3 regions of the Planomicrobium sp. MB-3u-38 genome follow, and region 2 is predicted to be linked to each of the others. Evidence: riboswitches for the same ligand, from Rfam matches in the RefSeq annotation. Region 2 holds a riboswitch; each other region holds the start of a gene.
What was found. A riboswitch is a leader RNA that binds a small molecule or an ion and turns the genes downstream of it on or off. The one in region 2 is predicted to bind cyclic di-GMP.
Positions count from the first base shown of each region.

Region 1 (7,425 bases), on a different contig from region 2:
TCCGGCGACGTACTTTCCATCAAAGCGATCCGCTTCGCCACTTCCGCCTGTTTAGCTGGCGGAAGCTGAGCAATGACCTGCGATGACTGCCTTGAATCCAGATAGGACAGCACAAGTGCAATCGTCTGGGAATGTTCGTGCTGAAGAATATTGAAAAGCTGGTTCGGATCCGCTCTTCTCGCAAAATTGAACGGTTTCACATGCAGCCTGCTCGTAAGCCGGCCGATCGTATCCATCGCCCGGTCTTTCCCCAAAGCCTTCTCCAAAATATCCCGCGCGTATTCCAGTCCGCCTTCGTCCATGAAGTCCTGGCCCAAAATCATTTCGTAGAATTCATCTATCACTTTTTCTGTCTGGCTGCTTTTCAGCTGCCGCACATTTGAAATTTCCATCGTCAATTGGTCGATTTCCGGTTCCGTCAGCTGCTTGAATATCTCAACAGCCACATCCGGACCCAATCCCACCAGCAACACGGCTACTTTTTGTACGCCGGTCAATTCTTTAGCACCTTTAACCATAAGTCACACTCCTACTCTTCCGACATCCAAGTACGCAATAATTTCGTGAAATCTTCCGGTCGGCCCTTGGCCAGTTTTTCAATCGTCTTCCGTTTTGGATTTGATCTTGAGTCAAATTCCGAAAGATCGATTTCCTTCTCTTCTTCTTCCAAAGATCCAATCGGCGTTACCGGCTGTTCGAACATATCAAAGCCGTAATCCTCTTCGATCACTTCACGTTTTCTTCTCATCAATACGAAAATCAGGCTTCCGATGATCAAAATCAACGCGACAGCTGCTCCGGCAATCAATAAAAGACTGTTCGGAATCGTGCCGAACCAATTATCAATCGGTTCTTCAGCTTCTACGACCGTTTTCCCTTGGAATTCTGTCGCAAAGACTGAAATCCGGTCATCCAGTTCAAGCTCGTTGACTTCGGCGCCATTCATACTGAGTGCGGCGCTCACCGTGTTGCCAAGCAGATTCCGGATATCGCCGACCGTTTCAAGCGTCAGGCTGTCCGGATTCCCCGGCACCGGCGGTTCAACACCCACATTGATCGTAATATCATCAATCACATAAGGGCTCAATTCGATTTGACGGTGAATCCGGTTGACTTCGCGGTTGATGCGCTCTTCCGTTCTTTCCGATTCACTGTTTCCGCCTGCGCCTGCAGCCGGATAATTGGCGATTTCAGTATCGCCAGTACCAGCGGCGTCTTCTACTGTGGCACCTTCGCTGGAATAGGTCTCAACAATTCGTTCAACGCTGATATCAATGCCTTCGCCCGTTTCTTCATTAACCGGCTCAACCAATTGTTCTTCACGCTTTTCTTTCGTAAAATCCACACTTGCCATTACCGACACGACGACTTTATCGCGCCCAAGCAATAAACCGAGCATTTGCTGCAATTCTTTTTGGATGTCTTTTTCGATATCCTGTTTGATGTCGCGCTGCTGCTGATAAACCGTCAACGTTGTATCGGCGGCTTTTTCATCTTCCATTGTGAAAGTCTGTCCGTTCTGATCCATGATGACTATCTGATCTGACGGCAGACTTGGAACACTCTTGCTGATCAAATGATACAAGCCATTTACTTGCTTTTGATCCAATTGGAATGAAGGCTCGCCTTTGATGACTACAGAAGCTGTCGCCACCTGTTCATCATCCGTCAGCCAAACGTTTTCCTTCGGCAGGGTGATCATGACATTTGCATCTGTCACGCCGTCAATCTGGCGGATCAGCATGGCCAATTCGTTTTGCATGGCATCACGTTCCACTACATCAAAGTGGCGGTCCGTCATGCCCAGTCCCATATTGTCACTGAAAATGCTGTAATTCACATTGCCGTTCTTCGGTATCCCTTCAGCCGCCAAACTCACTTTCAAGTTCGCCACTTCTTCAGGCGGCACACTGATCGTTTTGCCGTCAGCCGATACCTCCGTCAGGATTCCCTGTGACTCAATCGCCGCCTTGATTTCACCAGTTTCAGCCGGCGACAGATTCGAATACAACGGCGTCATATCCGACCTTGAACCAAGAAAGATGAAAACCAGCAACAGCAGGAAAGTAACAAAAAACGATCCGATAATCGTCCATTTTATCTTTGGAGAAATATTTCCCCACGTCTCACTGACTTTTGTTTTATAAGCACTAAACTTCTCTTTCATCGATCACTCATCCTATTTGCCAGAATCATACTTGCATTCTCATCACTTCTTGATAAGCTTCCACTACTTTATTGCGTACTTGCATCGTCAGTTCGAGCGACAGACTCGCTTTCTCCGAAGCGATCATCACTTCGTGGATATTTTCAACCTGTCCGGTCGCCAGATCACTTGTCAGCTTATCGGATGCTTTTTGTGTCTGATTGACATTCTGTATAGCCTGCTTAAAAATTTCACCAAAACCTTCCACCTTGTTTTCAGGCTTCACGATCGGATTGGTCAACCCTTGTATGAATGGTGTCTGTATCTGATTGATTGGATTCATTATATTTCCCCCAGGTTTGTTTCTTTATAGAAGTAACTTAAAAATAATTTTTAAAATGCCGCTTCGGCGCTTTGGACAAGGCTCCCGCTATAAGCCGAGAAGAACACTCGTCTTATAGCTCCGCCCAGTCCGGCGACGCGCCGGCGCTGTGAGAGTTCTCTAGAGATATGGAGCAAAACAGCGAAGACTCCCAGGTGACTAAGCGAAGTGCTGAGATCCACTCGGACGAAGTGAAACGAGTCCGAGTTAGCTCAGCGCAAGCCACCAGGAAAGCGGAGCTGTTTTGCGGAATATCGTTTATTAGATGAATAATTTCAAAAGAATTACTTCCCGATTTCCAAGGCTTTCATGAACATGCTTTTTGATGCATTCAGCGCAGTTACGTTCGCTTCATATGAACGGGTTGCCGACATCAGATCGACCATTTCTTTGATCGGATCGACATTCGGCAGCTGCACATAGCCATTTTCATCGGCATCCGGATGGCTTGGATCGTAATTCAACGTGAAAGGTGCATCGTCTTCTTTGATTCTTGAAACCGATACGCCCGATACGGCATTGTTGCCATTGCCCATCATCGCCTGCAATTTCTGCTCGAATGGTGAAACGCCGCTTTGGGTCAATTCGACTGTTTTCCGGCGATACGGTGTCCATTCGCCATTGACCATTTGAGAACGCGTCGTTTCAGCGTTTGCAATATTGGCTGATACTACATCCATGCGGAGGCGATTCGCCGTCAGGCCGGATGCACTGATATTAAAACTGTTGAATAAGCTCATCTGAATTATCTCCCTCCGCTGATGACATTGCTCAAGCTGCGGAATTTCCCGCTGATTCTGTCAGTCACTGCATTATATAGAAGCTGGTTTTTCGCCAACTCCGCCATTTCGACATCCATGTCGACATTATTTCCGTTGATTTTATACTCGGAATTTTCATTGACTGTGACCCTCGGATCAAATTGTGAGGATTCATTGCTGAATGCAATATGTTTAGCATCAGTCTTGTAACTCGCCAACGCCTGTTTGCTGGAAGCATTTTTCAATGCCGTTTCAAAATCGACTTGCTTGGCTTTGTAACCCGGCGTATCCACATTCGCGATATTTGCCGTATGCGTCTGCTGTTTAAGGGCTGAAGTTGATAAAGCCCGTTCCAGCGACTGGATTGTGGGTGAAATGAGATTCAATTTCCTTCCTCCTGTGTAAATATGTATTCATCATGACAAATAAAAATCCACCCTCAATAAAGGTGGACAAGCTTCACAGCTTCCATCTTCCGGCGACCCGGCTGCCTTATAAATGAATACTTAGGCCCGTGGTTTTGCGTCCTTTTCTTTCAAAAAGTTTGCCTTTTTCAGGATAGGTTTTATTACTTTCCTCTTTTAAACTCATACTTTTTTCACATTTTCAAAATTTAGTTCCAAGATATAGTATCACATAAATAAAAAATTGTATATTTTTGATTAAAAAATTTTTTATGGTTTTATTTTCCAATAAGCTTGTCAATATTGTCAATAAAATGTTATGCTTACGCATATTAATCTTATTTTCTCGAGAGGAAGAGATCGAACAATGTTTCGTGGTTTATACACCGCCACATCAGGGATGATGGCGAATAACAGACAGCAGCAAATGCTGACAAACAACCTGGCAAATGCCATGACCCCCGGTTTCAAAAAAGACCAATCCGTCATGCGCGCATTTCCAGCCCAATTGATCAAAGCGATGGAATCCGGTGGAACGACCGTTGGAGGAGCAAAACTTCCGGCGTCTCAAAAACACATCGGTTCCCTTCATACAGGAGTTTATACACAGGAAGGAATTCCTTCTTTTACTCAGGGTGCTTTAAAAAATACAGGAAATTCTACAGATTTGGCTTTGCTCAGTTCGTCGCTGCCAATCAACCCGGAGACTGGACAGCAAGGGGCTGTAAGCTTTGCTGTGTCTCTGCCGAACAATGAAATCCGTTATACCCAAAACGGACAATTCACTGTCGATGATGCCGGATTCTTGACAACAGCTGAAGGATTCAATGTGCTGAATCAAGATTTACAGCCTATTCAGGTGGGTTCGACTGAATTTACCATTGCTGAAAACGGTCAGGTCACTTTGGCTGATGGAACTGTAAATAATTCCCTATTCATTTCTTATACTGAAAATCCGCAACAATTTATCAAAGAAGGCCAGAACCTTCTGCGCTGGGCTGGTGATCCCGCTTTGGCCCCTGTATCGATTGAACTTGCAGGCCTTGGCAATACCGGTCCACTCGTTCAGCAAGGATATATCGAACAATCGAACGTCGATTTGACGCAGACCATGACCGACATGATGAAAACGTACCGCGGATTCGAATCTAACCAGAAAATAATCCAGGCCTATGACCGCAGTATGGAAAAAGCGGTCAATGAAATCGGCCGCGTATAATGGGAGGCTCAGCTAAATGAATATCCAAATGAATTCCGCGGCTTCCTCTATGCGCGAATTACAGAAGAAAATCGACACGATCGCCAATAACATCGCGAACGTCAATACCACCGGATATAAAAGACAGGAAGCGAATTTCGCCGACGCCCTGGTGCAATCGTTCGAAAAACAAGCCGGTCCACTGGAAGCCGGGCGCCAAACACCCAACGGCATCCGCATCGGCGCTGGTGCAACCGTTTCACAGATTGCACTTCGCACGAACCAGGGTTCAGCTGTCCAAACCGGCCGCGAACTTGATTTCATGATCACCGGCGAAAACGGATTCTTCCGCGTCGAGAATGGCGGAAATACGTATTACACCAAAAACGGTTCGTTCCAATTAACACCAGATGCAGCCGGCAATCAGCTAAACTTGGTCACATCCAACGGTGAAGCCGTCCTTGGCGCGAATAACCAGCCAATCACCATCGACAACGATTACGACAACATCACGGTGAATGAAAACGGCACACTCAATGTGACATACAAAACTGCCGGCAAGCCGGCTGATACGTTCCAATTGAGTATTGCTGAAATCAACCGTCCGGACCTTCTTCAGAAAACCGGCGGCAATCTTTACGAATTGCCGGGCACCGAAGCTGAGCAAGTAGCCAGCGGAACCCTGCAAGTTTTGAATCTTGCTGATGGAAATGACGGGACGATCCGCGTCGGCCAAGGCGCGCTCGAAATGTCCAACGTCGACTTGACTACCGAAATGACCGAATTGATCGCTACCCAGCGGTTGCTGCAATCGCAAAGCAAGGCAATTTCATTTGCTGATGATATGCGCGGTTTGGTTAATACGATTAGAGGATAATAGGAAAAACGGAGTACCCGATGTATCGGGTACTCCGCTTTTTTAGATTTATGCCCAAGTCGGTGTCTTTTATGCCCAACTTTTGTTGTTTTATGCCCAACTCCTGTGAAACGCTAAATAGCACCAGTCTCTGCTCGAAGAATCTGTCTATTCAGATGGAATAATTAAACAAAATAATTTTCATTCTCATCAGCTTTTGATTTTACTCCCAACTCGGCACCGTTTACTCCCAACTTTCATCGATTTACTCCCAACTTTCATCGATTTACTCCCAACTTCCCCTGTTTTACTCCCAACTACCTGGAATTCATGACAAATAACGTCCCCTATCATATGAAATCAGCTCACGGCACATCACTATTATTAATATGGGTTATTTTAACAGCTCCCTTTTCCCACCGTCCCGTCCTTCACCCACTCCCACCTCCCCAAAACCCCATATTGAAAAAATCTCCGCATCCGCGAAGATTTCCTTAAAGAAGGAGTTTTTCGCGATGCGAAAAACATCCACTATGTTCTTGAATTCGAGGTTTCCCGCTTTTCGGCCGGGCTTAGGCGAAAAGCATCCGTCCAAGCTTTTGAATTCCGGCAATTGCTGAAGGCTGCGAACTATAAAAAACAAAAAGAGCATCGCCACAATGGCAACGCTCCTTCGTTCATTTATTATCTCAAAAAGTCCATCAAAGTTGGCTGAATGATTTTTGCTGAAGCAGCAAGACTCGCCTGATACAGGCTTTCTTCGCTTTTCAGCTTCGTGATGGCTTCGGCGATGTCGATGTCTTCGATCTTCGACAGCATTTGCTTCAACTCAAGCGTGCTGCCGGAGATGCGGTTTTCGACGGCTTCAACACGATTTTTGCGAGCTCCGACTTCAGCGGATTTTTGCAGCATCCGGTCGACTCCGGTATCGATTTCATCCAACGAAACTTTTTCGCCGGCTCGCAGGTTTTGCGCTGCTTCCGACAGTTTCGCAAAGAGGCCAGCTTCTCCTTGACCGAATAGTTCGCCCGCCTTTACGCCCACTTCCAGCGTCAAGCCTTCCGCGATGGTGAAAGTTTTCAATTTCACATCAGCGAAATCAGCTGTTTCATGCGAGTTTTTGTTAGCATAAGGCGCATTTTTCGTATCCGTCCCATTGAACAGGTAATTGCCGTTCACTTGTGTGTTGGCGAACTGGCGAAGCTGCTCCGTCAACTCTTCAACTTCCGTCGCGATGACGTTGCGGTCTTCCTCGTTCAACGTATCGTTATTGCCTTGAACAGACAATTCGCGCACACGCTGCATGACATTGACCATGCTGTTGATCGTCTGATCCGTTTCATCCAGCACCAAATTGGCTTCACTAGTATTGCGCTCGTATTGGCCATTTGCCGAAATGGCTGACTTCAATTGCATCGCTTGGCTCACACCGTGCGGATCGTCTGAAGGCTTATGGATCTGTTTGCCTGTCGAAGCGTCGTTATACGCTTTGTTCAGGCGGCTCATGTTCTGGCTGACATGGTTCATTGAATTCTGATGTAGCATCTGATGTGAAATTCTCATTTTACTTACCTCCGGTTACCGATTATTAACGTGCAGCCATCCGGTTAATAATCGTATCAAGCATCTGATCCGTCGTTGATATCAGCCGAGCTGCGGCACTGTATGAATGTTGGAA
Region 1 covers NZ_PJBO01000048.1:18,945-26,369, reverse strand. Annotated here, with positions in the region: gene fliG (flagellar motor switch protein FliG) at 1-518, opposite strand, end outside; gene fliF (flagellar basal-body MS-ring/collar protein FliF) at 530-2,167, opposite strand; gene fliE (flagellar hook-basal body complex protein FliE) at 2,193-2,489, opposite strand; gene flgC (flagellar basal body rod protein FlgC) at 2,813-3,268, opposite strand; gene flgB (flagellar basal body rod protein FlgB) at 3,274-3,675, opposite strand; cyclic di-GMP riboswitch class I at 3,764-3,848, opposite strand; gene CXF70_RS09340 (flagellar hook-basal body protein) at 4,061-4,912, shown strand; gene CXF70_RS09335 (flagellar hook-basal body protein) at 4,929-5,768, shown strand; gene flgL (flagellar hook-associated protein FlgL) at 6,432-7,310, opposite strand; gene flgK (flagellar hook-associated protein FlgK) at 7,336-7,425, opposite strand, start outside.
Region 1: another riboswitch for cyclic di-GMP. It lies ahead of flgB (flagellar basal body rod protein FlgB); the one in region 2 lies ahead of CXF70_RS13445 (amidase).

Region 2 (7,425 bases):
GTCATCTGCCACTAATATTTTTTTCATTTATATGTGCCTCCTAAAACTAAGATGAGATCCCTTTGCGTTTCATATCGCCCCAATGGGCTTTTTTGCGGAACGCGGCGAAGATTCCCTGGACTCTCCACAGGACCATAAGCGGTCGGTACCAGAACGTTTCGGTCAGCGCCCAGAAATAAAGACGCAGCAAGTGGGAAGCTTTCGGATATTTATGGAGCGTCAATTCCTCCAATAGCACGGCCAGTGCTGAAATGAGTGAGCCATAAAAAATCGTCACTAAAAAGAGGATGCCTGCTGTATAGGGATCGATGAGTGAAAAGAAGAAGCCGCCGAAAATCAGGAAATAGCCGACAAACTCGAATACCGCTCCGAGAAGCTCCACAAACAGAAAGTATGGCATGGAAAAAAGTCCGACAGAACCGTATTTCGGATTCAGCATCATCTTCCGGTGAGACCACAGCGTTTCAAATAATCCGCGCTGCCAGCGGATCCGCTGCGATCGCAGAACGTCCAGCGATTCTGGTGCTTCGGTCCAGCACACGGGATCCGGAACATATTCGATCCGCTGCTTCGACTTTTCTTCACGGAGCAGCCGGTGCAGCCTGACGACCAGTTCCATATCTTCGCCGACTGTGTTTTTATTGTATCCGCCCGCTTGAATGACGCGTTCTTTATTAAAGACACCAAAAGCGCCAGAAATGATGAGCAGGATATTCAAATGGCTCAATGCGAGCCGGCCGATCAGGAATGCGCGGAAATACTCCACGATTTGCATGAGCACAACCGGGCTTTTCGGCAAATCGATCGCTTCCACTTTGCTCCGCGAAATGGTGGAGCCGTTGGCAATGCGGACAGAACCGCCCGTCACTATGATTTGGCCATCCGATTCGATGATGGGTTTCATGGTTTTCAGGAGTCCGTCGTTTTCGACGATGGAATCTCCGTCGATTGCGCAGAAATAAGGATAGGAGGACAGATTGATGCCCGCATTCAAGGCATCCGCTTTCCCTCCGTTCGCTTTCCTGATCAAGCGGATATACGGAAAAATGGACGATTGATAGATGGCTTCGACTTCAGCCGTTTCGATATGCATGCGGACAGCGAACGGAATTTGCTTCATCTGGAATTCTTCGATCATGCGCTCAGATGTTTTATCTTTCGACCCGTCGTCAACGACAATGATCTCTTTTTCAGGATATTCCAGTGCCAGCAATGACCGGACCGTGCTGGTCACCCCCACTTCTTCGTTATAGGCAGGAACAATGATGGAGACGGGATACGTGTTCAAGTTGCCGATCAGGTCTTCAGTGGACTCCGTTTTGTCGAGCTGATCCTCTCTCTTCACCTTTCTGAATGCCAGCATGAAAAAGCCCAGGTAACTCAGACTTGAAAAAAGCATATAAGCGATAACAATATAGGCTGTAAATTGAAAAAAGGTTTGCATCAGGTTTCACTTCCTAAAAGAGACGCTTTCCACTGGGACGCCATATCGCGGGCAAAGCGGTCTGGATGATTGGCGGACAAGTGGGACAGCAGGATATCGCCATCTGAAAACTGCACCAGCGCTTCTGCTGCCGAATAGCGGACCCACCAAACCGGATCGCCGAGCAGCGTGCTGAGCGTTTCTTTGAATCTGGACAATTGCAGCCTGCCGGCTATGCGGGAAGCATACATCCGCTCGGGCCAGGACGATGACTCGAGGAACGGCAGCAATAAGCCGGGATCGGAAAGGTATTGCATATTAAGGATGGCTTTCAATGATTGGATGCGCATTTCGCCTTCCTGAACCCGCAATTCATTTTCAAGATACGGAAGGAATGAAGTCAAACCCGCCAGGCCAATATAGGAAATGGCCGCATGCTTCAATGCGCTATTGGTCTTTTCATTCCGCAATGCGGCATCCAATTCTTTCAATCGTGTACTTTCATCGAGCCGTTTGAACACATCGGTGTACAACCGGACCGGTGCGTCGGGATACCGCGCCAATGCAGGGATGGTGGCCGTTTCGTCCAAAGAGGCCAAGGTGCGGATCAGCTGCTGGGTTTCCAGGTCCAGCTGAGTGCTCTTATCAAGTTTTTCTTTCAGCACAGGCTTCAAGGACTCCATACGAAAATCTTCAATATAGTACAGCGTATTCATTCGCAGCGCCCAATTTTTGCGCGACAGCTGTTTAGCGTAATGCGCCGACAGGAACTCTTCCGACAATCCTTTGACCAGCGGAGAAGCGACGCCGCCTTTTGTCACTGAAACATAGCCGTTCAGCAAACGTTCCAGAACAACGATTTTATGCGGATTGCTGCGGATTTCCTGGATGAACCGGTCATCGGAAGGGTCCAGCATATAGGAACTGAACACGTCGATCAACGCTTCATATTGCTGGGTGATCGCTTCTTCTTTAGCCGACAGCCGCTGCTTGCGCAAGGCTAATGCGAGCAACAGGATGAGCTGGCCGGCGAGCAGGGAGATGCTGAGGATCAAATAGAAAATCAGGCTCATTTGAACATCCTCTTAGTGAGCCGCTGGACGCGCGCCACCACTTCCTGGGCATAGAACGGTTTGACGATATAATCATCTGCGCCGCTTTTCAGCGCCAGGACAATGTCGGCTTCATTGTTGCGGGAAGTCAGCATGGAAATGATGATATTGTCATGAGGGTACCGGCTGCGAACATGATTCAAGACTTCGAGGCCATCCATTTTCGGCATGACACCGTCGAGCAGGATCATATAATTTTCTTCCGGTTTATACCAATCCGATTCCACGAAACTGGCGCCTTCAGGGTATTCTGCTATGTGAAGATCGAATTCTTCCGGTTTCCATCCGGCAAATTGCTTCGTGATCAGTTTGCGCACAAGGGAATCATCGTCGACAATGATGATGTTCAAGTTGCGCTTGAGCTCCTTTTCATCCTTTTCGTGGATGATTTGGGCCGCTGCGGTCAATCCGTCGTAAAGCGTCCCTTGAGAAATCGCATCCTGGCTGCGCAGGCGGTTACGGACATAAGCCGTTAAAAAGTCCATATCGACAGGTTTGGCAATAAAATCAGTGGCGCCAATCTCCATCGCCTGTATCCGGCTCTCAATCCGGTCGTCCGCGCTGATGACGGCGATCGGAAGAAAGCGGGTTTTGGCCGCTTCATGAATCTGGGTTACGAGGTCAAAGCCATCGGCATCGGGCAGATTGCGGTCCACAATGACCATCTGTGGCAGAAGTGTATTGAAAAATTCCAGCCCTTTCTTGCCATCAAGCGCAATAACGACCGAAACACCTTGTGCTTCCAAAGTTTCTTTAACGGCAGCTGCAAAGTTCGCGTCCGCATCTATCACCAGAACAAACGATTCTTTGGGCGCCGCATTATCAGAAGAGCTCACGGCTGCTGCCAACACCGGTTCGTCTGAGGTGAAAAAGGCTGTAAATGTCTCCATAAGTGCTGTTAATGTTTGGAGCGGCACTAACGCTGTGCTGTCTTCCGAATAAAACTCCAGCTGATTTCCGCTGAACACGGAAAGATCCATCAGCCCGATTGTGCCGGCCGTGCCTTTCATTGTATGTAAAAAACGGTATACATCCCGTTCCTGAACGTGCTGCTGCGTCTGCCACCTGGAAAATTCCTGTTCCATTCTATTGGCAAGCATTGTCTTGTATTTTGTCGAAGCCATGCTGATCCACCTTCTTTAGCAATTTCTGGATAGTAGTCATTATACTATACATAGGCATAGCATATGGTCATAAATATACTATTAAATACTATCTCTGATATAGTAATTTGTCATTAAAATACATTCCAAATAAAAAGACACTTTGATGTCCGCCATCAAAGTGTCCTGCATGTTATGGCCGCAACGTCAGCCAGCTGCCGACATGGTGCACGGCATTCCCTTTATAGGCGGGATTGCCGGCGTAATGCGCAGTGACTTTCGCTAGCTCCTGGTTCATGAAGGCTTCGCCTTCTTCCGCAAACGTGATGATGCTGCCTTCATCGGTCACGCCGGTTTCAACTCCGACAACAACGCTTTTCCCAAGGCGCTGGGCCATCGCCATTTCGTTTTTGACGATGTCGATGATCATTGGCGCCGAATCACGGTAAGCCATGATCGTTACACCCGCCGTATTGCCGATGATCCACTCTGCCAACAGCCCTCTGCCGAATGTGTTCTTGTATTTGATTTCATCAAACCAGAACGGCATATCGGCTTCGAGCGGAATGCCCAGTTTCGCGGTGCTCGTGCCGGCTCTTTTAATGAGTGTCTGGAACGATTTGATCGTTGCCGACTGATTTGATGTCCAGCCGCTGTACAGATATGGTTCCACGTCCAAATGGACGCCGGCGAATTTCGCATTTTGTGCAGCCGTTGCCTGATAATCAGTCACCCATGCCAGAAAACGGTCTTGATTGATATAGCCTTTCGGCGCCACCCATGAAGGGGCTCCGTCAAGCGCGTAAACGGCGATGCCTTTCGCTTGTGCTTGGGCGATGAAGCTGCCGTAAGCCGCTTTTGAAATGTCCGGGTCGACCTGGACATAAACTTTGTTCACTTGTTTGCTTTCGATGAACGCCAATGTGCCCGCTTCATCCTGAACGAACATCCAAGGATTCCACAGCCATGTAGCCAAAGCCTGCTCGGGTGCTTCACTTGCTTGGGCCTGCCCCTGTGCGCTGAATGCCATCAATGAGAAAAATACCACGAACATGATCACCACTTTTTTACCCATATTTAATTTCCTCCATTCTGTAGGCCGCGGCTCACAGAATGTGTGCCTGGCAACCTGACAACCGTGCACCGGAAGAGCGGTGGGTAGGCTCATAGCTTTGCGTCCTTACCTTTCGGATAAGTTTGCCTTTTTCAGATTATTATTTCTTATCTTACTGTATTTAAATGGCATATATCTATAGACTTTTGAACCATTAATGCGGAGCAAATCAAAAAGCTGCAAATTTTCATTTTGCGGTGCCGATTATTGCAATCAATCAAAACTGCCCTTCACACCATCCCTCAGCCACTTCGCAGTCAGCGTTTCCGCCTCCAGCATCGCTTCCGGTGTGCCTTCAAACAGGACTTCGCCGCCTTTCTTCCCTCCGCCTGGGCCCATTTCAATGACCCAGTCGCTCGCGGCGATGAAGTTCAGATTGTGCTCGATGAGGATGACTGAATTGCCTTTATCGACGAGCCCCTGGAATACGGCCAATAGATGGGCATTGTCTTTTGTATGCAGACCCAATGACGGTTCATCCAGCAAATAGATTTGCCCTTCTTTTTTCAGGTGGCTCGCGAGTTTGAGGCGCTGCACTTCGCCGCCGCTTAACGAACTTGTCGTTTGGCCAAGTGTCAGGTAGCCCAATCCTACATCCTTCAACGTATCCACTTTCTTGACGATTTTCGGCATTTTCAAGTATTCGTTGGTTTCGTCGATCGACAGTTCCAGAATCTCGACGATATTTTTGCCCAAATGGCGATGGGACAGCGCTTCATCTGAATAGCGCGTGCCTCTGCAGGCTTCGCAGGTGACGGTCACGGGATCCGCAAAAGCCACATCCGGCGTGGTGACGCCTTTTCCTTCGCAGACTGGACAGGCTCCAAGCGAATTAAAGCTGAACAAGCCCACGGGCTGCCCCGTCTCTTTGGCCAGAATCGACCGGATGTCATCCATGATTCCCATATAAGTGGCAAGTGTCGAACGGCTGGATGTTCCGATGCTGCCCTGGCCCACCGAAATGGTTTCAGGATAATTGTCGGCAAAGGCTCCGAACATCAACGAGCTCTTGCCGGAACCGGAAACGCCGCATACCGACACCAGAACGTTTTTCGGAATATCCACACTGACATCTTTCAAATTATTAGCTGACGCATTTTGGATTGAAAAACTGCTTTCTGCCTGTCGCGGTGTTTTATTGACAGTAACTTTATGATCCAAATCGGTGATGGCGGACGCTTTCTGCAAGCCTGCCTGCGCACCCTGATAGACCACTTCACCACCGGTCGCGCCAGCGCCTGGGCCCATTTCGATGATTTCATCCGCCGTCTTGATGACCGCCAGATTGTGTTCGATGACGACCACGGTATTGTAATTGTCCCGCAAACTTTTGAGCATATGCGTCAGCTTCTCGATTTCTTCCGGATGCAGTCCCGCACTCGGTTCGTCGAAAATATAGGTGATGTTATTCAGGCTGCTGCCCAAGTGACGGGCAATTTTCACGCGCTGCGCTTCGCCGCCGGACAGGGTGCCCACTTTTCGCGCCAGACTCAAATAGCCAAGCCCCAGGTCGACCAGCTGTTTGACACTCGGATATACTTGCTGCGCAATCGATGTGCCAACCGGATCTTTTATTTTCGCCAGCTCATCCAGCAAATCCGTCATTTCCAGCCGGTCATATTGCGCGATATTCAACCCGTTGATTTTGCATTCCAGCACTTTCGGATTCAATCCGGAACCTTCACAGGTCGGGCACGGCGTACGCGCAGTCATCGCCAGCACGTCTTCCTGGGATACGATTTTCAATTTCGTGAGGTCCCGGTTAATGTACAGGCGAATAAACCGGGGAAGGAGGCCGTCCCATTCGATGTCCCGATTGCCCACTTTGTAATAATACTTGCTGAATGCCCGCTCGCCTTCCGGCGGACCGTAGACCAGCATATTGTATTTTTCTTCCGTGAAATCTTTGATGGGGAGATCGGGGTCGAACAATCCGCCGTCCACCATCCATCTGCCTTGCCAGCCGGGCGGCGCCAGCGGCTTAAAGCGCACCGCGGAGTCCCGGAGCGACTTCGTGTGATCGATGAGCTTGTGGATATCAGGCGCAACAATTTCTCCGAAGCCGCTGCATTCCGGGCATTTGCCGAACGATGAGTCACTCGAAAACTCAGTCGCTGAACCGAGCGGCGGGCTGCCGATCCGTGAAAACAGCAATCGGATCAACGGGTCGATATCCATATACGTGCCGACAGTCGAGCGGGAATTTCCTCTCACCGGTTTCTGCTCCACAACGACCACCGGACTGAGATGCTGCATCAAGTCGGCGTGTGGCCGCTCATACCTCGGCATCTGATGCCTGATGTAAAGCGGATAGTTCAGCGTCATCTGTCTTCTGCTTTCAGTCGCCAACGTATCGAAGACAACCGAACTTTTTCCTGAACCCGACAAGCCGGTGAACACATTTATCTTTTCTTTCGGTATATTCAAATCGATATTCTTCAAATTATTTTCCTGCAGCCCTCTCAGGATGATTTCATCTCTTTTTTCTGCCATGGTGAATTTCTCCTTTTTCAATCAACTCAGGGGAATGACCCACTAAATACATGAGTTCCCTGTTTTGGTGGGTCTCACACAATTGTTTATTGCTGAAGGAATAAACAATTGTGTGAGCCAGCTGATTTTGCGGATTTCTGAGGCGGTTTTGGTGGGGGAGCTGAATTATTTGGGCTTTTT
Region 2 covers NZ_PJBO01000062.1:21,475-28,899, forward strand. Annotated here, with positions in the region: gene CXF70_RS13425 (response regulator transcription factor) at 1-27, opposite strand, end outside; gene CXF70_RS13430 (glycosyltransferase family 2 protein) at 47-1,444, opposite strand; gene CXF70_RS13435 (HEAT repeat domain-containing protein) at 1,444-2,496, opposite strand; gene CXF70_RS13440 (response regulator transcription factor) at 2,493-3,659, opposite strand; gene CXF70_RS13445 (amidase) at 3,832-4,713, opposite strand; cyclic di-GMP riboswitch class I at 4,759-4,850, opposite strand; gene CXF70_RS13450 (excinuclease ABC subunit UvrA) at 4,966-7,245, opposite strand.

Region 3 (7,425 bases), on a different contig from region 2:
GAACGGGCAAAAGAACACTGCGTCTGGAACGATTCGATGCATTACGCGAGCGGAATCCACGGCGATATACACGATGTCTTTGCATTCTTTGAAGAATCATTCACTCATGCACGTTCTGATGAACACCGACATCTGGTCATGACGGTATCGATGAGCATCAACAGCCCGTCTCACAAAGGGGGCACCGAAAATGCTTAAATCGTGGAAACTGAAGGAAATTGTATTGATGTCCCTGTTCGGAGTCGTGTTTGGCATCGTCTACCTGTTATTCATCCACCTCGGCAATATATGGGCTGGTCTGATCGGCCCCATCGCCTATGAATGGATGTTCGGCATCTGGTTTATCGTTTCAATCATCTGTATGCACATTATCCGTAAGCCCGGCGCTGCCTTAATTCCCGAAACCATGGCGGCAATCATCGAAGTGATGCTTGGAAATGCGGTTGGTCCGCGTCTCATCCTTTCCGGGATTGTTCAAGGGCTCGGCGCTGAAGCCGCTTTTGCTGTGACGCGTTACCGCCACTTTAATATTTTCGTATTTATGCTTGCAGGCATCGGTGCGGCAGTATTCAGCTTCATCTACGGTTATTTCGTATCCGGCTACGCGGCGCTCGATCCCTCATTCGTTGCGCTGATGTTCACACTGCGCGTATTGAGTGGAGCAATCATCGCAGGAATTGGCGGCAAATATATCGGGGATGCGCTGCTTGCGACCGGTTCACTTCGCGGCTACGCCATTGCCCGGACACAGCCGCGTGATGCCAATGCCTGACACTATCTTTGAAATGAATAATGTCAGCTTCCGTTTTCCGGATGACCAATCACCGACACTTTCATCCATCTCTTTTGCGATCGAGCGCGGCGAACGGGTCGCCATTTCCGGTCCCAGCGGCTCCGGCAAGTCGACGTTGCTGTATTTATTGAACCGGCTCTACCCCGCCAATTGCGATGGCATCGTGGATGGCGAAATTCACTCTTTCGGCAAATCGGCTGATTCTTATGCACCGGGAGAAATCAACCACCGCGTGGCAACCGTTTTTCAGGATCCGGATTCGCAGTTCTGCATGCCGACGGTCGAAGAAGAGCTTGCCTTCACACTGGAAAACTTGAATACCCCGGCAAGCGAAATGGAGGAGCGGATCCGTCATGTCCTGGATTTAACCGGTCTGTCCCACCTCCGGCATGTTTCAATCCAAACACTTTCCGGCGGAATGAAACAGCGGGTTGCCACTGCCTGTGCATTAGTTATGAATCCCGAAGTCCTGTTGCTGGATGAACCTATTTCGCATCTCGATCCATATACCGCCAAAGAATTTATCCTTTGGCTCGATCAATTGCAAAAGACGTTCAATCTGACAATCATCGCTGTTGAACACAGGCTGGATTATTGGGGAACATTTTTTAACCGTGAGATTAAGGTTACGAGCGATGGCAGAATTTCTGAAGATGCCATCTTCAAGCCACATGAAACATTGCGGTACCCGCTCCGGTTGAATTCAATGCTTGATTCCACCGTTCTAACTGCGACCGGACTTTCAGTCAAGGTGAAAGGCAATACAATGCTCCACCCTTTATCCATGACTGCAAAAAAAGGGGAATGCATTGTTATTGCAGGACCAAATGGCAGCGGAAAATCGACATTGGTGAAAGCGATCTGCGGCATCTATAAAAAGGTAGCCGTGAAATTCGCATCAGACCCGTGCGGCTATGTGCCACAATCACCAGAATTTCTGTTTCTAACTTCAACAGTCCTTGACGAACTGGCTTTTGGCGGAACATCTTCCCAACAGGAACTGAATGATCTCATAGAGTCTCTCCGTTTAACGGATATCAAGGAACACAATCCTTTTGCTGTCAGCCACGGCCAGAAACGCCGGGTGGCGATCGGAGCGATGCTGGCGGATAAACGAAATGTGCTGTTTCTCGATGAACCGACTTCAGGCCAGGATGAAGCGGCGCTTTTGGAATTGTTCCGTCTTATCGACAGCCGGTTGGATCGGGGAGATACTGTTTTTATCGTCACGCATGATATGGAGTTCGCTGCCGCAGTCGCCGATTCTGTTGTGCTATTAAAAGACGGCAGAATGACCGGGAAATTTATTTCCGAGAGAGTGTGGCAAGACGTGGAACTGCTTGCGTCCCATAACCTGCTAGCGCCGAAAGGAGTGACGCGACGTGCGGAATCTTTTGCATGATATGAATCCCGCGATGAAATTCATCACAGTGACGATCGCGATGCTTGGTCTCGCATTTTTCTTTAATCCTTGGACGCCGCTGCTCGTTTTTATCAGCATCCTTTTAATGCAGTTCGTTTTCAGCAGCATCAATTGGAAGCTTTGGACTTTGTTCATGTTTCCTTTTGTGCTGGGCGCATTCGGCTATCTCTGGACAACGATTGTTTTCAGTGCTGAAACCGGCGGCACAGTCATATGGTCGCTGTTCGGACATGATGTGACTGATAGGCAACTGGCATTGGCGTTATCCCTGTCTTTCCGTGTTCTGGCGTTTTCTTCCCTCTCTCTCCTGTTCGCGTTGACGACGGATCCGGTAAAATTCGTCATGAGCCTGATGCAGCAATTGAAACTGTCACCAAAACTAGCCTATGGTGTATTGGTGGGCTATCAGTTCCTCCCCGTGCTGAGAGATGAATTCTTTCAGATCCAACAGGCACATCGCCTCCGCGGAACAGCGGTTGAAAAATACTGGTGGCAGAGGCTTCTTAATATCCGCAGAATCATTATTCCGATGCTTGCCGGAGCTGTGAGAAAAGCGGAGCGCTCCGCTTTTGCGATGGAAGCGCGTGGATTTACCGGTGAAGCCCGAAAAGAGTTCTATCAGCCTGTGTCTATAAAGCCTAAAGATTTTGCTTTATCTGCCGCAATCTTGCTGCTTGTAATCCTTTCTTCGATTACGGGTACGGTTCTATCTTCTTGAGTGATTTTAAAACCATTCCACTTGAAAATTTATACAATAAATAAGTTCATTTTACCCTACCTAGTTCTATAGTATTCATTTAAACTTAAGTGGCAATAATTTTCTGTTTTTCTTTCAAAGCTAAGCAAAATATTTATTCGCATCTTGTATAAAGGCAAAACAGCTGAAAGGCTGTGACGCAAAGTTACAGGCCTGTGGCTTCGGCTATGGCGGCTGGACTGCCGGGAATGGCGGTTGATACTTCTATTATAGTAGAGTTCCGAATCCCTTCGATTTGAAATAAGAACTCGGGGGTAATGAGATGTTGTCAAAAAGTAAAAAAGAACAAGTTTCCAAACAGATCAAGCGCTATTTTGCAGTCGGGGTGATTGCTTCAGCTGGCATGCTGTCGTTGAATGCACTGGCTGCCTCAGCCGATGAACATTCTCCAGCTGCTGAAGAAAATGCAACTGACACAACTGTAGCAGAAGAACCCGCACTGGTGCCGGGTGACTTCTTTTATTTCCTGAAGCAATTGCAGGAAACGGTCCAATTGGCTTTCACGTTTGACCAAGCTGCGGAAGCGGAATTATTTGCTGAGTATGCAGAGCAGCGCATTCTGGAAGCGGAAGCTTTGATGGCTGCGGGCGATGAGGAATTGGCAGTCCAAACGCTGGAGAAAGCATTGGCGCTGTATGAAGAAGGCCTTGATCAGCTGGTGGATGGCGACGAAGATGAAAAGGAAGAGCCGCCTGCTGACGAACCGGACGGAGAAGAACTTCCAGCTGAAGAGGCTGAAGAAGAACCTGTCGATATGGGTTCGGAAACGGATGAAGATTTGACGGAAGAAGACGCGCGTGCTGCATTGGAAGCCAAGTTCAGTTCCAGCCTGCTGGCGCTGCAAGCAGCCATGGAGAAAGTGACGAATCCGCAGGCAAAGGAATCGCTGGCTAAAAATGTCGCCAAAGCGATGGAGCGCCTGGATCGCAAAGTGGCGAAGGAACTCGCCAAATTAGAGGAATCCGACGAAGAAGCGGAAGAGCCTTCTGAAGAGGAAGTTGTTCCGGAAGAAGACACAGTAGAAGAACCGGAAACACCTGAAGAACCGGTTGAGAATGAATCTGCTGAGACTGAAGAAGCTGCCGAACTTCCGGAAGATGAAGTTACGGACGAGGAATCAGGCACGGTTCCGCCACCATCCGAGGAACCCGATGCTGAAGATGATGTGAATGAAGAACAGGATGCGGCGGCGAAAGCCGTGAAAGCGGAAGAGAAAGCGGCCGAAAAAGCAGAACAGGACGCTGCGAAAGAAAATCCGAAAGAGAAAAAAGATAAGAAGGATTGATTCAGCATCAATTCTTCAACGAAATAAAGCGGACAGGATATACATTTATCCGGTCCGCTTTTTTGTATGTATTATTTTAAAACTGGATACATAGATAAATCGTTGTTGTTATAACATCTCTTGAATAGTCGAATATCTATCCCACTCATTCATCGTTTGTCTGATCAGCTTCTGGAGGTCTCTCAATCGCACTTCGCCGCATTCTTCATTATTGGCCAGGTCACACAAGGCGATCAGATCCAATAATTTTGCCTGTTGCAGCCAGTGCTGCGGCAATATGCCTCCGTTATCCCGGTAACTGGAGATAAACGGCCCCATAAATAAAGAAACATCTCCATTCTCATACCGCAGCATATTGCCAATATCGATCAATGGCGAATTGCTGAAAGCGAACTCCCAGTCTAAAATGCCGGTCACCCTGATACCGTTCCCTTCCCTTTCAACTAGTATATTCAACGCATTAAAGTCACTGTGCACCAAAGAGGACTGATTGCCCAAATGATCCAGTAAAGGGGCCTGCTCCTTAGCGAACTGACCGATTTTGTGAACCATATCGGAACCTAAATTTTGCATCACCTGGCGGTCACGAAGAATCTCATCCAACACTGCCAAAAATGACGCTGCACCCGATATTTCAAATTCCTGTATTTTGAGCGTTGCATCAAAAAATCCTGGAGAAGAAAACTGAATGCTATGCATTTCCGCCAGATGCCTGCCCACTTCATTGCCCGAATTTGCAAGGTCGCTGGGATCCCCTTTTTGAAACAACTCGGACAACTGAAAACCATCCACCCAGGTTAAGACTAAAAACGGATACTCCAGCAATGACAATGAAAAATCATGATAGAGCACTTCAGGTACAGGCAGCTTCCCTTGGACGAGCTGCAAAACTTCTTTTTCTATTTCCGCTTTTTTGCCGCCATCATTATAGATCCGCAGAACAATTGTCTCTTCATTTTGCAAAGTTATTTTTAAATTGGAATTGCTGAGTCCGCCGCCGAGCGGTTCGATTCGTGTTATGGGCTTTCCATTCAACATTTCTTTCAGCATTACGGATATTGTCGGATGGTCCGGTAAAATCATCGGTTTGGTTCGTTCCCAGCCTGCTTTCAATTCCATCACTTCCAGTTCTTATATTTTTGCGATTTATAGAATTAAAAATATTTTAACACAAAAAAAGAAGGCTTTATCAGCCTTCAATCTTCCCATATGTAATCTCGTCTTCATCACGTACATCCACACCTTCGCGGATGTGCACTATCGTCCGCAAAATCAGACGCGCTTTATCAGTTTCCACCAGCCAGCGTTCATCCGGCACGATTTCAAATTGCTGCATCACTGTATCCTTAGATTTGACGGAGCCCGCAAATTCCATGGATTGCTTGGCTACGATGGTTTCGATAATGTTAAAATCACTGTCTTCTCGATAATCGTCGATTATTTTAATGACATGTAATTCCACGTAGTCAACTTCCTGGTCGGAGTCTCCCCCTTCAAAATAGATGGTGCCGTTCAAGGTCTCGCCTTCTTCCAAATGCGGCCTCTCCACAACTGTTTCGACTTTCATCGAGCCAAAGCCGATAGATGATAAAAACTCTTTGAATTTCATATCTCGGAAACCTCCAAATATTTGTATTATCCCTTTACCACTTCCGGTTTAACTGTAAACTTCTAGTGCAGCTCCGTGTAATCATATTGATTGCCGAGCACAGGTTCATGTTTATTGTATCTGCGTTTAAACAGCTTGAATATATGGGATACCAGAACCCGCAGAATCGCATATGCCGGAATACCCAGGATCACCCCGGCTACACCAAACAGTGAGCCGGCAGTCAACAGCACGAAAATGATCGTGACCGGGTGGATAAATAGTGTTTTTCCCATTACCTGTGGGGAAATGATGTTCCCTTCCACCAATTGTACCACTGTCCATACGATCGCAAGCTTCACTAACATGAATGGCGAAGTTACAAGGGCGATGATAACTGCAGGCGTAATCGCGATGGCTGGCCCGATATACGGGACGACGCTTGTGAACATAGCCAATACACCCAGAAGCAGTGCATACTTCATGCCAATGATCAGGAATCCTATGAAAACCATGACGCCGATTAAGAAAGCGACGATCAATTGCCCTTGAATGTAAGCACTTAACTGCCTATCTGCTTCCCCAAATACTTCTCGCGTATCATCGCGCAGACGCGGCGGGAGAAGTTTTAAAATATATTCAGGAAGCTTTTCGCCGTCTTTAAGCAAATAAAACAAAATGAATGGAACAATGACGATCGACAGGACAAAACTTGTAATCGTCGAAAGGAAACCAGTGATCCCGGTAATGATGCTTGCCACAACATCCTGGAGTATGCCGGACAGATTGTCCGGCAGCGTTTCCATCAATTGATCGATGTCGAAATTAGAGCCGGTATAGTAATCCCCGACAAAAGAAGTTCGAAGAAACGCGTCGATGTCTGTCAATAACTGCATGAAATATTGCGGGAACTCTTCAATCAGCATCTGCAGCTGCTCTCTGAGAAACGGCAGGATCAGGAAAGTGACAAGCGTCAACAGACCGACGACACCCATGAAGATAATCAGGATCCCCCATATCCTTTTGATGCGGAAACGCTCAAGAAGCCTAAGTACAGGTCTCAACAAGTAATACAGGATCATAGCCAGCGTAACCGGCAAAACGACTGTCTGCATAAAGACGCTCAGCGGATTGAAGATGAATGACACTTCCCTGAATATGAAAATGATCAAACCGATCAATACTAAAGCGATTAATGTGAATAACGTGTTTCGGCCTCCCAGGAACTGAATGTAATTCGTTCTGAAAAAGGATGGCTTATTTTCTGGTTCCATGGCGCGCCCTACTTTCCATATGGACTATTCTATTTTATTTTATCATATTTTCAGAATTTTTCATTGCAGCGGCTGATCTAAAAATTCACTTAATGCCTGTCGGTTCTGTTCCAGATTTATCTCCAGGACAGATCCGGCTTGCGCATAACTGCCATAGCTGTAGCTGCCTTCAACGGGAATCGTCAGCCTTTCAACGCCTTCCGTTCCACCGGTTGCCATATCAGTCGCCAGCTTTATTTGATCAAGCACTGGCATATCGGTTTGCACATAGCCTTGTGCGGCTCCCGCCAATTTCGGGAATTTAG
Region 3 covers NZ_PJBO01000060.1:348,411-355,835, reverse strand. Annotated here, with positions in the region: gene CXF70_RS12920 (YkoF family thiamine/hydroxymethylpyrimidine-binding protein) at 1-198, shown strand, start outside; gene CXF70_RS12915 (ECF transporter S component) at 191-772, shown strand; gene CXF70_RS12910 (ABC transporter ATP-binding protein) at 708-2,195, shown strand; gene CXF70_RS12905 (energy-coupling factor transporter transmembrane component T family protein) at 2,176-2,934, shown strand; cyclic di-GMP riboswitch class I at 3,078-3,160, shown strand; gene CXF70_RS12900 (DUF5667 domain-containing protein) at 3,236-4,258, shown strand; gene CXF70_RS12895 (phosphotransferase family protein) at 4,367-5,377, opposite strand; gene CXF70_RS12890 (sporulation protein) at 5,448-5,867, opposite strand; gene CXF70_RS12885 (AI-2E family transporter) at 5,930-7,120, opposite strand; gene CXF70_RS12880 (LCP family protein) at 7,181-7,425, opposite strand, start outside.
Region 3: another riboswitch for cyclic di-GMP. It lies ahead of CXF70_RS12900 (DUF5667 domain-containing protein); the one in region 2 lies ahead of CXF70_RS13445 (amidase).